One region of the Streptomyces sp. NPDC031426 genome, then DNA from elsewhere that is predicted to be linked to it. Evidence: riboswitches for the same ligand, from Rfam matches in the RefSeq annotation. Region 1 holds a riboswitch; the other holds the start of a gene.
What was found. A riboswitch is a leader RNA that binds a small molecule or an ion and turns the genes downstream of it on or off. The one in region 1 is predicted to bind cobalamin.

Region 1 (5,150 bases):
TCGATTTCACGAACGGTTTCCACGACACCGCCAACGCGATGGCGACCGCCATCTCGACAGGCGCCCTGAAGCCCAAGATCGCGGTGGCCATGTCCGCCGCCCTCAATCTGGTGGGCGCCTTCCTCTCCGTGGAGGTCGCCAACACGATCTCCAAGGGTCTCGTCGACGAGACCGGCATCCGTCCCGAGGTCATCTTCGCCGCCCTGGTCGGCGCGATCCTCTGGAACCTGCTGACCTGGCTGGTGGGCCTGCCCTCCAGCTCCTCGCACGCCCTGATGGGCGGTCTGATCGGCGCCACCGTCGCCTCGGCCGGCTTCGGCGCGGTGCACGGTGACGTCCTGGTCACCAAGGTGCTGCTCCCCGCGGTCGCCGCCCCGATCGTGGCGGGCGTCGCCTCGATGCTGGCCACCCGGTTCTCCTACGGCATCGGCGGCAAGACCGAGGGCGAGGCCACCCGCAAGGGCTACCGCGCCGGCCAGATCGCCTCCGCCGGCCTGGTCTCCCTCGCCCACGGCACCAACGACGCCCAGAAGACGATGGGCATCATCACCCTGGCGCTGATCGCGGGCGGCGCCATCGCCCCGGGCTCGAACCCTCCCACCTGGGTCATCCTCTCCGCGGGCCTGGCCATCGCGCTCGGCACCTACATCGGCGGCTGGCGGATCATCCGCACCATGGGCAAGGGCCTGACCGACCTGGAGCCGCGCCAGGGCTTCGCGGCCCAGACCAGCGCCGCGACCGCCATCCTGGCCTCCTCGCACCTGGGCTTCTCCCTCTCCACCACGCATGTCGTCTCCGGCTCGGTGATGGGCGCGGGCCTCGGCCGCAAGGGCGGGGTGGTCCGGTGGTCCACCGCGACCCGCATGGTCGTCGCCTGGGTGCTCACCCTCCCGGCCGCCGCGCTGGTCGGCGCGGGCGCCGAGTCCGTCACGGACCTGGGTGACTGGGGCACCGCAGTCGTCGCCGTCTTCCTGGTCGCCGCGAGCGTCACGATCTGGAAGATCTCCCGCCGCGAGGTCGTCGACCACACCAACGTCGTCGACGTGCCCGAGGAGCCGGCCGGCGTGGTGACCGCCGCCATCGCCGCGGTGACCCCGCCCCCGGCGGGCACGATCACCGAGGACCTGACGGCCACGATCCTCTCCCCGGCCGCCGCTGAGGCCGCGCCCGAGGCCGCCCCGCCGGCCGCCACCGTCTGACCCCGGCCACACTGGTAACCAAGGAAGCAACCCCATGAAGATCGACTGGTCGGCCCTCGGCTCCGTCTTCGGCGTCAGCCTCGTGTTCACGGTGGGCCTGGTGGCCCTGTTCACCCTCGGCGTCAACGGTCTGGCCCGGCGCGAGAAGGCCGCGGCCCAGGGCAACTCCGCCGCCCTCGCCGTCACCGGCGCCTACCTCTGCTTCGCCGCCTGTGCCGCGGCGGTGTCGTACGGCATCTACCTCATCGTCTCCAAGTCCTGACCGAGCGGCACGAACCGGGCAGTCCGAAGGCTCCTCTCCGTCCCTGACGGAGAGGAGCCTTCGCCATGCCCAGGGGTCACGGGCGCCCCACGATGTGGGGATCGGCACACTCTCCCCGCGCAGGTCAACGGCAAGTTGACGGCCGTTCGGAGCGCGTGGTGGACTGCCCAGGCCATGTACGGCGGCAGGAGAGGAAGCCGGTGCGAATCCGGCGCGGTCCCGCCACTGTCACCGGGGAAGAACCCCCGGGAGCCAGGAACTCTCACCGCCGAATCTCGTCGAACCAGGGCGCGGACACCCTGAGTGAGGACACAGATCGCCATGCCCGGCTGCCGAAGGACCAGTACCAGGCCCGCTCCTGTACCCACGGCCGGCTGAGCCGATGGGTGCCGATCGCACTTACGCGTACGGCGCCGCCGCCGGCCTTCTCGGTGACCTGCTCCTCGGCGATCCGCGCCGCGGACATCCGGTCGCCGCGTTCGGGCGTGCGGCCGCTGCCGTGGACCGCGCGTTGTGGCACGACCACCGCGGCTGGGGCGCCGTGCACACCGTCGTGTGCGCCGGTGGCGCCGTCGCACTCGGCACGCTGGCCGCACGCGCCGTACGCCCCTCCCCTGCCGCCTCCGTCGCACTGACCGCCTCCGCCACCTGGGCGGTCGTGGGCGGTACTTCGCTCGCCCGGGAGGCCCGCACGATCGGGCGCGCCCTGGAGTCCGGGGACGTCGAGGCGGCGCGGGCGCGGCTGCCGCATCTGTGCGGCCGGGACCCGCAGGCGCTGGACGCCGACGGGATCGCCCGGGCCGTGGTCGAGTCGGTCGCCGAGAACACCTCCGACGCCGTCGTGGGCGCCCTGGTGTGGGGCGCCCTTGCCGGGGTGCCCGGGCTGCTGGGCTTCCGGGCCGTCAACACCCTGGACGCGATGGTCGGTCACAGGTCCCCCCGCTACCGGCGCTACGGCTGGGCCTCCGCCCGGCTCGACGACCTGGCCGGCTGGCCGGGGGCCCGGCTGACCGCCGTACTCGCCGCCGCGGCCGGACCCGACCCGCGCGGTGCCCTGCGCGCCTGGAAGGCCGACGCCCACCGGCATCCGAGCCCCAACGCCGGGCCCGTGGAGGCATCGTTCGCGGGCGCTCTCGGCGTCCGGCTGGGCGGAACGCTCTCCTACGGCGGCCGGGTCGAGCACCGGCCCGTGCTGAACGGGGACACCGGCCGGGCCGTCCGGGGCACCGACATCGACCGGGCCGTACGGCTCTCCCGCCGCGTCGGCCTGCTCGCGCTCGGCGGCACGGTCGCCGCGCGCTCCCTCGCCAAGAACGTCAAGGGTCTGAAGGGACGTGGGAAGTGAACGGGGGACTCCTCGTCGCCGGCACCACCTCCGACGCCGGAAAGAGCGTCGTGACGGCCGGGATCTGCCGGTGGCTGGTGCGACAGGGCGTGAAGGTCGCGCCGTTCAAGGCGCAGAACATGTCGCTCAACTCCTTCGTCACCCGCGAGGGCGCGGAGATCGGGCGGGCCCAGGCCATGCAGGCCCAGGCGTGCCGGATCGAGCCGACCGCGCTGATGAACCCGGTGCTGCTCAAGCCGGGCGGCGAGCAGAGCAGCCAGGTGGTGCTGCTGGGCAGGCCGGTGGGCGAGTTGAGCGCACGCGGTTATCACGGCGGGCGGCAGCAGAGGCTCCTCGGCACGGTGCTGGACTGCCTGGCCGAGTTGCGGGGCACGTATGACGCGGTGATCTGTGAGGGCGCGGGCTCGCCTGCGGAGATCAATCTGCGGCGGACGGACATCGTGAACATGGGGATCGCGCGGAACGCGCGGCTGCCCGTGCTGGTGGTCGGGGACATCGACCGCGGAGGCGTGTTCGCCTCCTTCTTCGGGACCGTCGCCCTGCTCTCGCCGGAGGACCAGGAACTGGTCGCCGGCTTCCTGGTGAACAAGTTCCGCGGCGACGTCTCGTTGCTGGAGCCCGGTTTGGAGATGCTGTACGGCCTCACCGGGCGGCGTACGTACGGCGTGCTGCCGTTCCGGCACGGGCTCGGCATCGACGAGGAGGACGGGCTGCGGGTCTCGCTGCGGGGCACGGTCCGCGAGTCCGCCGTGCCCCCGCCCGTCGGCGAGGACGTGCTGCGGGTCGCCGTGTGCGCGATCCCGCTGATGTCCAACTTCACGGACGTCGATGCGCTGGCCGCCGAACCCGGGGTCGTGGTGCGGTTCGTGGACCGGCCGGAGGAGCTGGCGGACGCGGACCTGGTGGTGATTCCGGGGACCCGGGGCACGGTCCGGGCGCTGGAGTGGCTGCGGCAGCGGGGCCTCGCGGACGCCGTCGTCCGGCGGGCCGCCGAGCAGCGGCCGGTCCTCGGCATCTGTGGCGGCTTCCAGATCCTCGGCGAGCGCATCGAGGACGAGGTCGAGTCGCGGGCCGGTGAGGTCCCGGGGCTCGGTGTGCTGCCCCTGCGGGTGCGGTTCGCCCGCGAGAAGACCCTGACCCGGCCGTCCGGGGAGGCCCTCGGCGAGCGGGTCGAGGGGTACGAGATCCACCACGGGGTCGCCACGATCGACGGCGGCGATCCCTTCCTCGACGGCTGCCGGGTCGGCCAGACCTGGGGCACGCACTGGCACGGCTCGCTGGAGTCGGACGGCTTCCGCCGGGCCTTTCTGCGCGAGGTGGCCGCCGCCGCGGGCCGCCGCTTCGTGCCCGCGCCGGACACCTCCTTCGCCGCGCTGCGCGAGGAGCAGCTCGACCGGCTCGGCGACCTGATCGAACAGCACGCGGACACGGACGCGCTCTGGCGGCTCATCGAGTCGGGCGCGCCGCAAGGACTGCCTTTCATTCCACCGGGAGCGCCCGCATGAGCACAGTGTTGTTGTTGTCGACCGCCGACACGGATCTGCTGGCGGCCCGGGCCTCCGGCGCGGACTACCGCATCGGCAACCCGACGCGGGTGGATGTCGCCGGTGAACTCCCGGGCCTCGTCCAGGGCGCGGACCTCGCCGTCGTACGGCTGCTGGGCGGCAAGCGCGCCTGGGAGGAGGGGCTGGCCGTGCTGCGGACGTCCGGCGTCCCGACCGTGCTGCTGGGCGGCGAGGCCGTACCGGACGCCGAGTTGATGGCCGAGTCGTCGGTGCCGGCCGGTGTGGTGGCGGAGGCACTGAAGTACCTGGTCGAGGGCGGGCCCGCGAACCTGCTGGAGCTGTCCCGGTTCCTGTCGGACACCGTGCTGCTGACCGGTGAGGGCTTCGAGGAGCCGCGCAGGATGCCGGAGTACGGCGTCCACGGCGACCGCCCTCTCGTCGACGGCCGGCCGACGGTGGGCGTGCTCTTCTACCGGGCGCACGAACTCAGCGGCAACACCGCCTTCGTGGACACCCTGTGCGCGGCGATCGAGGCGCAGGGCGCCAACGCCCTCCCCGTCTACTGTGGTTCGCTGCGCGGCGCGGACGCCGGGCTGTACGAGCTGCTGGGGCGGGCCGACGCGCTGATCGCGACCGTGCTCGCGGCCGGCGGCACCCATGCCTCGCAGGCCTCGGCGGGCGGTGACGAGGAGTCCTGGGACATCGGCGCGCTCGCGGAACTGAACATCCCGGTGCTCCAGGGCCTCTGCCTCACCTCCTCGCGGTCCGCGTGGCAGGAGTCGGACGCCGCCCTCTCCCCCATGGACGCGGCGATGCAGGTCGCGATCCCGGAGTTCGAC
Region 2 (5,150 bases), on a different contig from region 1:
GCTCACCGCGAACCGGAAGCCCTCCACGGCACCGTCGTCGGGACGGGCGGTCGAGGGGCCCTGCGTGGCATACGTCCAGCGCCCGCCGGACCGCTCCCAGAAGGACCAGTAGCGGTATCCGGTGGCGTGCGCCTGACCCGCCCCGGCCAGCAGGACCAGCGCGGCGCACAGCAGGCTCGCGGCGCGGCGGACGGCCCTCACGGCTGCCGCTTCTTCCGGCCGCTGAGCAGGAAGCCGATGCCGATGCCCGCGACGAGGCAGACGCCGACGAACCACCAGACACCGAAGCCCGAGCCGCTGTCGGACTTCTCCGACTTCTCGGCCTTCTTGGTCTCGTGCGCGGCGGAGTCCATGGCCGGGGCCGGGCCCAGCTCGTTGAGGGACCGGACGAGGCTGGTGCCGCCGAAGTCACCGGGCTGCGCGCCGACCGCGTGCGCGGCGAGGATCAGCTGGGCGTACGCCGCCGGACCGCTCTGCACCGCCCACTGCCCGGCGTTCTTCTCCAGCCAGCCGTACGCCTTCTTGGCCTGCTCGGTCCGGCCGTCCGCGGCGAGGGCGACGACCGTGTCCACCGTGTTGCCGAAGTCCGGCTGGTCCTTGGCGCCGGGGAGGGCGGACTGCAGGTGCCCGGTCTTGCCGACGGCCGCGGCCAGATAGGCACCGGCGTTGTCGGCGACCTGCGCCGGACGGGCGGCCTTGGCGCACGCGTCCTGCGCGGGCGCCTTGGCGGCCGTCGCCACGAACCCCTTGCCGAGGGCGCCGAGCACCCCGGCCGCCGTGGCGTCCGCGTTGGCGGCCAGCTTGCCCTTCTTGTCCGGCTGGAAGGCGAGGGCGCCGCCGCCGTCCTGGTCGCAGGGGAGGGACATGGCGGCGAGGAGGTCGTAGGGGGACTTGCCCGCCTTGCCGACGCTCGCCGGATCCGTACCCACCGCCGCGAGCGCGCCGATGACGACGGAGGTGGAGTTGGTGTCACTCTCCCCGCCCGGCGAGTAGCCCCAGCCGCCGTCCTTGTTCTGTACGGACTTCAGCCAGGCCACCGCCTTGGCGACGGCATCGTCGTGCCCGCCGACCGCCTTCAGGGCCTGGACGGCGGCGGCCGTGTTGTTGGTGTCCACCATGACCTTGGCGTCGCAGGCCTTGGCGGGGGCGCCGCGGAACGCCGGGAAGGCGCCGTTCGCGCACTGCTGGCCGGTGAGCCAGTCCACGGCCTTCGCCGCCGGCCGGTAGCCGAGGGTCCGCTGGGCGATGAGCGTCAGCGACTGGCGCCACACGCCGTCGTAGGTCGGGTCGGACTTTCCGTACAGCCCGGACGGGATCGCGACCTTCGGAGAGGGGGACGGGGACTGGCCGGCGGCCGTGGCGGGCGCGGCGGCGGCCAGCACGCCTATGGCGGCGAGAGCCGCGGCACTGCGGCGGACGTTCATGGTCGGCGACTGCCTCTCCTGCGGGGAGCCGGGCAGCGCACGGGAGACACCCCGGGCGGCTCGGCTCCGTAAACCTCGACGGTGCCGTGCGCGGCGGACCACCGACGCACGCGAGCCGGTCAACGTCCCGCCCGGGGCGTTCCGGCTCACCGTTCGATGACGAACGATTCACGGTTGCGGGTCAGCGCCGGAATTGCACCGGCTTCCCCCCGAACGGGTGTGATGACGACCCCGCCACTTTACCGGCCGCCCCGGGCGGGCTGAGGAGTGGCTGTGCACACGGGGATGCGGTGACCAGGGTCACGACCGTGACTGGGGCGGGAGCCGAAGTGGGCGCGCAGGGCCCGTCGGCCCTGGACCCGGCGCCCGTCTCCCGGCGGGACCAACGTGAGCCACCGGTCACACCGCCACGTAGGCCACCGGCTCGCTCCCCGCCACCGGCTCCGCCCGGCCCTGTTTCACCAGGCGGCGCAGATGGGACTCGGCCTCCGAGACGGCGATGTTCCGGGAGCCGTAACCGATCTCCGCCCAGGGGCGGTTCCACTCCATGCGCTCGGCCAGCTGCCAGGGCGTGAGCGGCTCGGCGAGCAGGGCGAGCAGGCCGGCCAGCCGCTCCTCGTGGTGCGCGAGCAACTCCCTTACCCGGCCTGGTGCGTCGGTGAAGGCGTGCTGGTGTGCGGGGAGGACCTCGGCGGGTGCGAGGCGGCCGACCCGCTCCAGGGAGTCGAGGTAGTCGCCGAGGGGGTCGGTGACGGTCGCGTCGTCGGGATCCTCGTACAGGCCGATGTGCGGGGTGATCCGGGGGAGGAGGTGGTCACCGCTGAACAGTCGCCCATGACCCGGAAGTCGGTGGTCGGGATGCTGCTCCTCCAAGTGCAGGCAGACGTGGCCCGGTGTGTGGCCGGGGGTCCAGATCGCGCGCAGTCTGCGGCCGGGCAGGTCGAGGAGTTCGCCGGGGACGATCTCCCGGTCCGGGAGGGCGGGGGAGAGGCCGGGCAGGGTGCGGGGGCTGCGCGGAGCTCGCAGCGGCGCCAGGTGTTCCTCGGGCGCGCCGGCCGCCGCGAGCTTGGCATTCATGTAGCTGAACCAGTGCTCGGGCCGGGCCTCCCGGGTGCGCCGTACGACCGCGGCGTCGGCGGCGTGCATCGCCACCCAGGCACCGGAGGCCTCGCGCACCCTGGCCGACAGGCCGTGGTGGTCCGGGTGGTGGTGCGTGATGACGACGCCGTACACCTCCGCCACCGCCGTACCGCACGCGGCCAGTCCCGCCACGAGCGTGTCCCAGGACGCCGGATCGTCCCACCCGGTGTCGACCAGCACCGGGCCGCGGTCGGTGGCCACGACGTAGACCAGCGTGTGACCGAGGGGGTTGTCCGGGATGGGCACCGCCACGGACCGTACGCCCCCGCCGTGCTCGAACGTCGTCACCATCGGCCCTCCGCCCCTCACAACTGCCAACGGCAACTGATGGTACGTCAGGTAGCTCCAAGTGCCCCCGAGTGGCCCGCGGTTCACATGATCGCGTAACTGTGATTCATCTGCCGAGGTTCCGTGAACAGCTCGTGAACATAGTCACGTTGCCTTCGTTTCTCGCACCGCATTAGCGTCGCACTCGACCACTTATTTTTGCTTTACGTCTGTGTGCACGGGGGGCTGCAGATGTTATTTCGTCATGCCGTCACCCGGGCCTGGAAAGGAATTCGGGTGACTCCTCGTATGCGCAGGATGCTCCCCGTCGCGGGGGTTGCTGCCGTTCTGGCGCTGGCGGGCACGCCGATGCTCGCGTCCGCCGACCCGCAGCCGACAGGGGGAACTGCCGGGGCCACACCGCCGTCCGCGGTGGAGGGCTACGCCTATCCGAACGCGGATCAGATCCAGCGGGACCTGTAGGTGAGCTGCCCCGGAACAGGCTCACCTTCTACCTCGGAGGAAAAGATGTCACCGACGAAGTCTTTTCGGGATCCAAATACCTAGGGGGTTCTTGAAATGCCTTCTGCCCGATGGGAACGCAGGTTTCGGGTATGGCACTACTCGGTAAGCTATCAGCGGCTGCTCCTGCGCAGCCTCACCGAGTACTCCCCGACTCGAGTGGATGTGCTCTTCTCGAACGTCAACTTCATGCACGTTCCTACGGATTTCGACCGGTTCGAGGTGCACGAGGACGATCAGTTCGCCATGCCGGGGGTGGAGATCGAGAGCCCGCGAGGAAAATGGTTCATCGTCAACGGCGGGGTTGGCCATGTCCATGCGACCCACTGTCAATGGCACGAAGATGAGGGGAACTCCATGACGCCCTCCCGCTTTGGACCGTTCGGGCCGACGGACTGAACTCCATGAAGGACATGTAGGGCTCCTGTGCCGCTGTGCGAAAGGATCGGAACCTCGCTCATCGGTACAAGGAGCCTTCGTGCTGCCGCCGGGCTCAGTGCGGGAATGCCCGCGGTGGCCGCTGCCTGGGCAGTTCCTCGCGGAAGGCGGCGATGGCGGAGCTGATCTGGCGCATCAGAACCGTGTCCTCCAGCCGGCCGAGGTAGAGGTTCGCGCGCGCCAGGACCGGCAGGTCGACACAGAAGTACAGAGCCATCAGCGGGTTGACGAACAGTTCGCTGCCGCGGGTGCGCTCGGTGAACCTCACGTCACCGAACTCCCCCCGCACCGCGGCGGCGACGGACCCGTGCACGATGCTCGGATGACTCGCGTGACAGCGCTGGGCATCGGCCACCGCGTCGAGGTAGGCGGCCCCCTCAGGGCTTTCGCGGGGCAGCGAAAACGCACCCAGATAGCCTCCGGCGCGGTCCAGGCGAGCCAGGTTCTCCAGCACCAGAGAGTGGTTGACACCGTGATAGGCGTCCACACCGAAGCCCACGCAGGTCACCAGTCGCTGCGGGACCTCGTCCAGCCCGGCGACGGCCGCGAGGCTGGCCATGTCCTCCTCCGGAGTGCCGAGCCCGTGCTCGTCCCCGCGCATCAGGATGTCGGTCCCGCCGTCCACCAGCACGATCGCATCCACCCCGCCCACATGCTCCAGCAGTGCCCGGTAGGCGGCGCGCAACGGCTGGACACCCGTGCGGGGGAAGGCGTAGACGGTGTCGGGCAGTTCCCGCGAGTGGAGCCAGCGGGCGAGGGAGCGTTCGGGGAAGTAGTCGCCACGCAGTGGGGTGTCCGGGCGGACGGCGGCGACGTCTTCCGCGACCCAGGAGTCCAGGTCCAGGCCGTACAGGTCGGAGAAGGACAGGCTGGCCAGGTGAACCTCGGCACCGGCCGACCGCAGCGCGAGAGCCAGGGGCAAGCCGGCGTAGACGTCGAAACCCCCGCCCGCACCGGCGACGAGGATCCGGCGCGCCTCGCGCAGGCGGCTGAAGAAGACGGGCTCACGGAGGGAGAACACCACCCGACCCTAACAACGCCCGCACGGGAACCCCGGAATGCTGCGCAGAGGACCGCAAATCCGCTGGTGAGGGCCTATCCGGCGCTAGGTCTGGCCTAGTTCGACCAGACCTGATATCAGTTTCTGAAACAGCGTCAGAAACATGCGGTGCGGTGGGAGGCAGTCGGCCATGACCGAGCTCGTGGAACACGGACAGCTGTTCATCGGCGGGGAGTTGACCGAGCCCCTGGGCAAGGACGTCATCGAGGTGATCTCCCCGCACACCGAGCAGGTCATCGGCCGGGTGCCGCACGCCTCCCGGCAGGACGCGGACCGGGCCGTGGCCGTCGCGCGCCGCG

Region 2: another riboswitch for cobalamin. It lies ahead of ACZ5NH_RS09255 (prenyltransferase/squalene oxidase repeat-containing protein); the one in region 1 lies ahead of ACZ5NH_RS21365 (cobalamin biosynthesis protein).

What each region holds. Positions count from the first base shown of each region.
Region 1 covers NZ_JBVIJE010000009.1:317,967-323,116, reverse strand. The annotation lists gene ACZ5NH_RS21375 (inorganic phosphate transporter) at 1-1,199, shown strand, start outside; gene ACZ5NH_RS21370 (hypothetical protein) at 1,234-1,461, shown strand; cobalamin riboswitch at 1,603-1,743, shown strand; gene ACZ5NH_RS21365 (cobalamin biosynthesis protein) at 1,844-2,806, shown strand; gene ACZ5NH_RS21360 (cobyric acid synthase) at 2,803-4,311, shown strand; gene cobN (cobaltochelatase subunit CobN) at 4,308-5,150, shown strand, end outside.
Region 2 covers NZ_JBVIJE010000004.1:223,108-228,257, reverse strand. The annotation lists gene ACZ5NH_RS09260 (SCO2322 family protein) at 1-201, opposite strand, end outside; gene ACZ5NH_RS09255 (prenyltransferase/squalene oxidase repeat-containing protein) at 198-1,424, opposite strand; cobalamin riboswitch at 1,543-1,693, opposite strand; gene ACZ5NH_RS09250 (MBL fold metallo-hydrolase) at 1,824-2,855, opposite strand; gene ACZ5NH_RS09245 (hypothetical protein) at 3,129-3,314, shown strand; gene ACZ5NH_RS09240 (hypothetical protein) at 3,411-3,752, shown strand; gene ACZ5NH_RS09235 (DUF1152 domain-containing protein) at 3,847-4,812, opposite strand; gene ACZ5NH_RS09230 (aldehyde dehydrogenase) at 4,982-5,150, shown strand, end outside.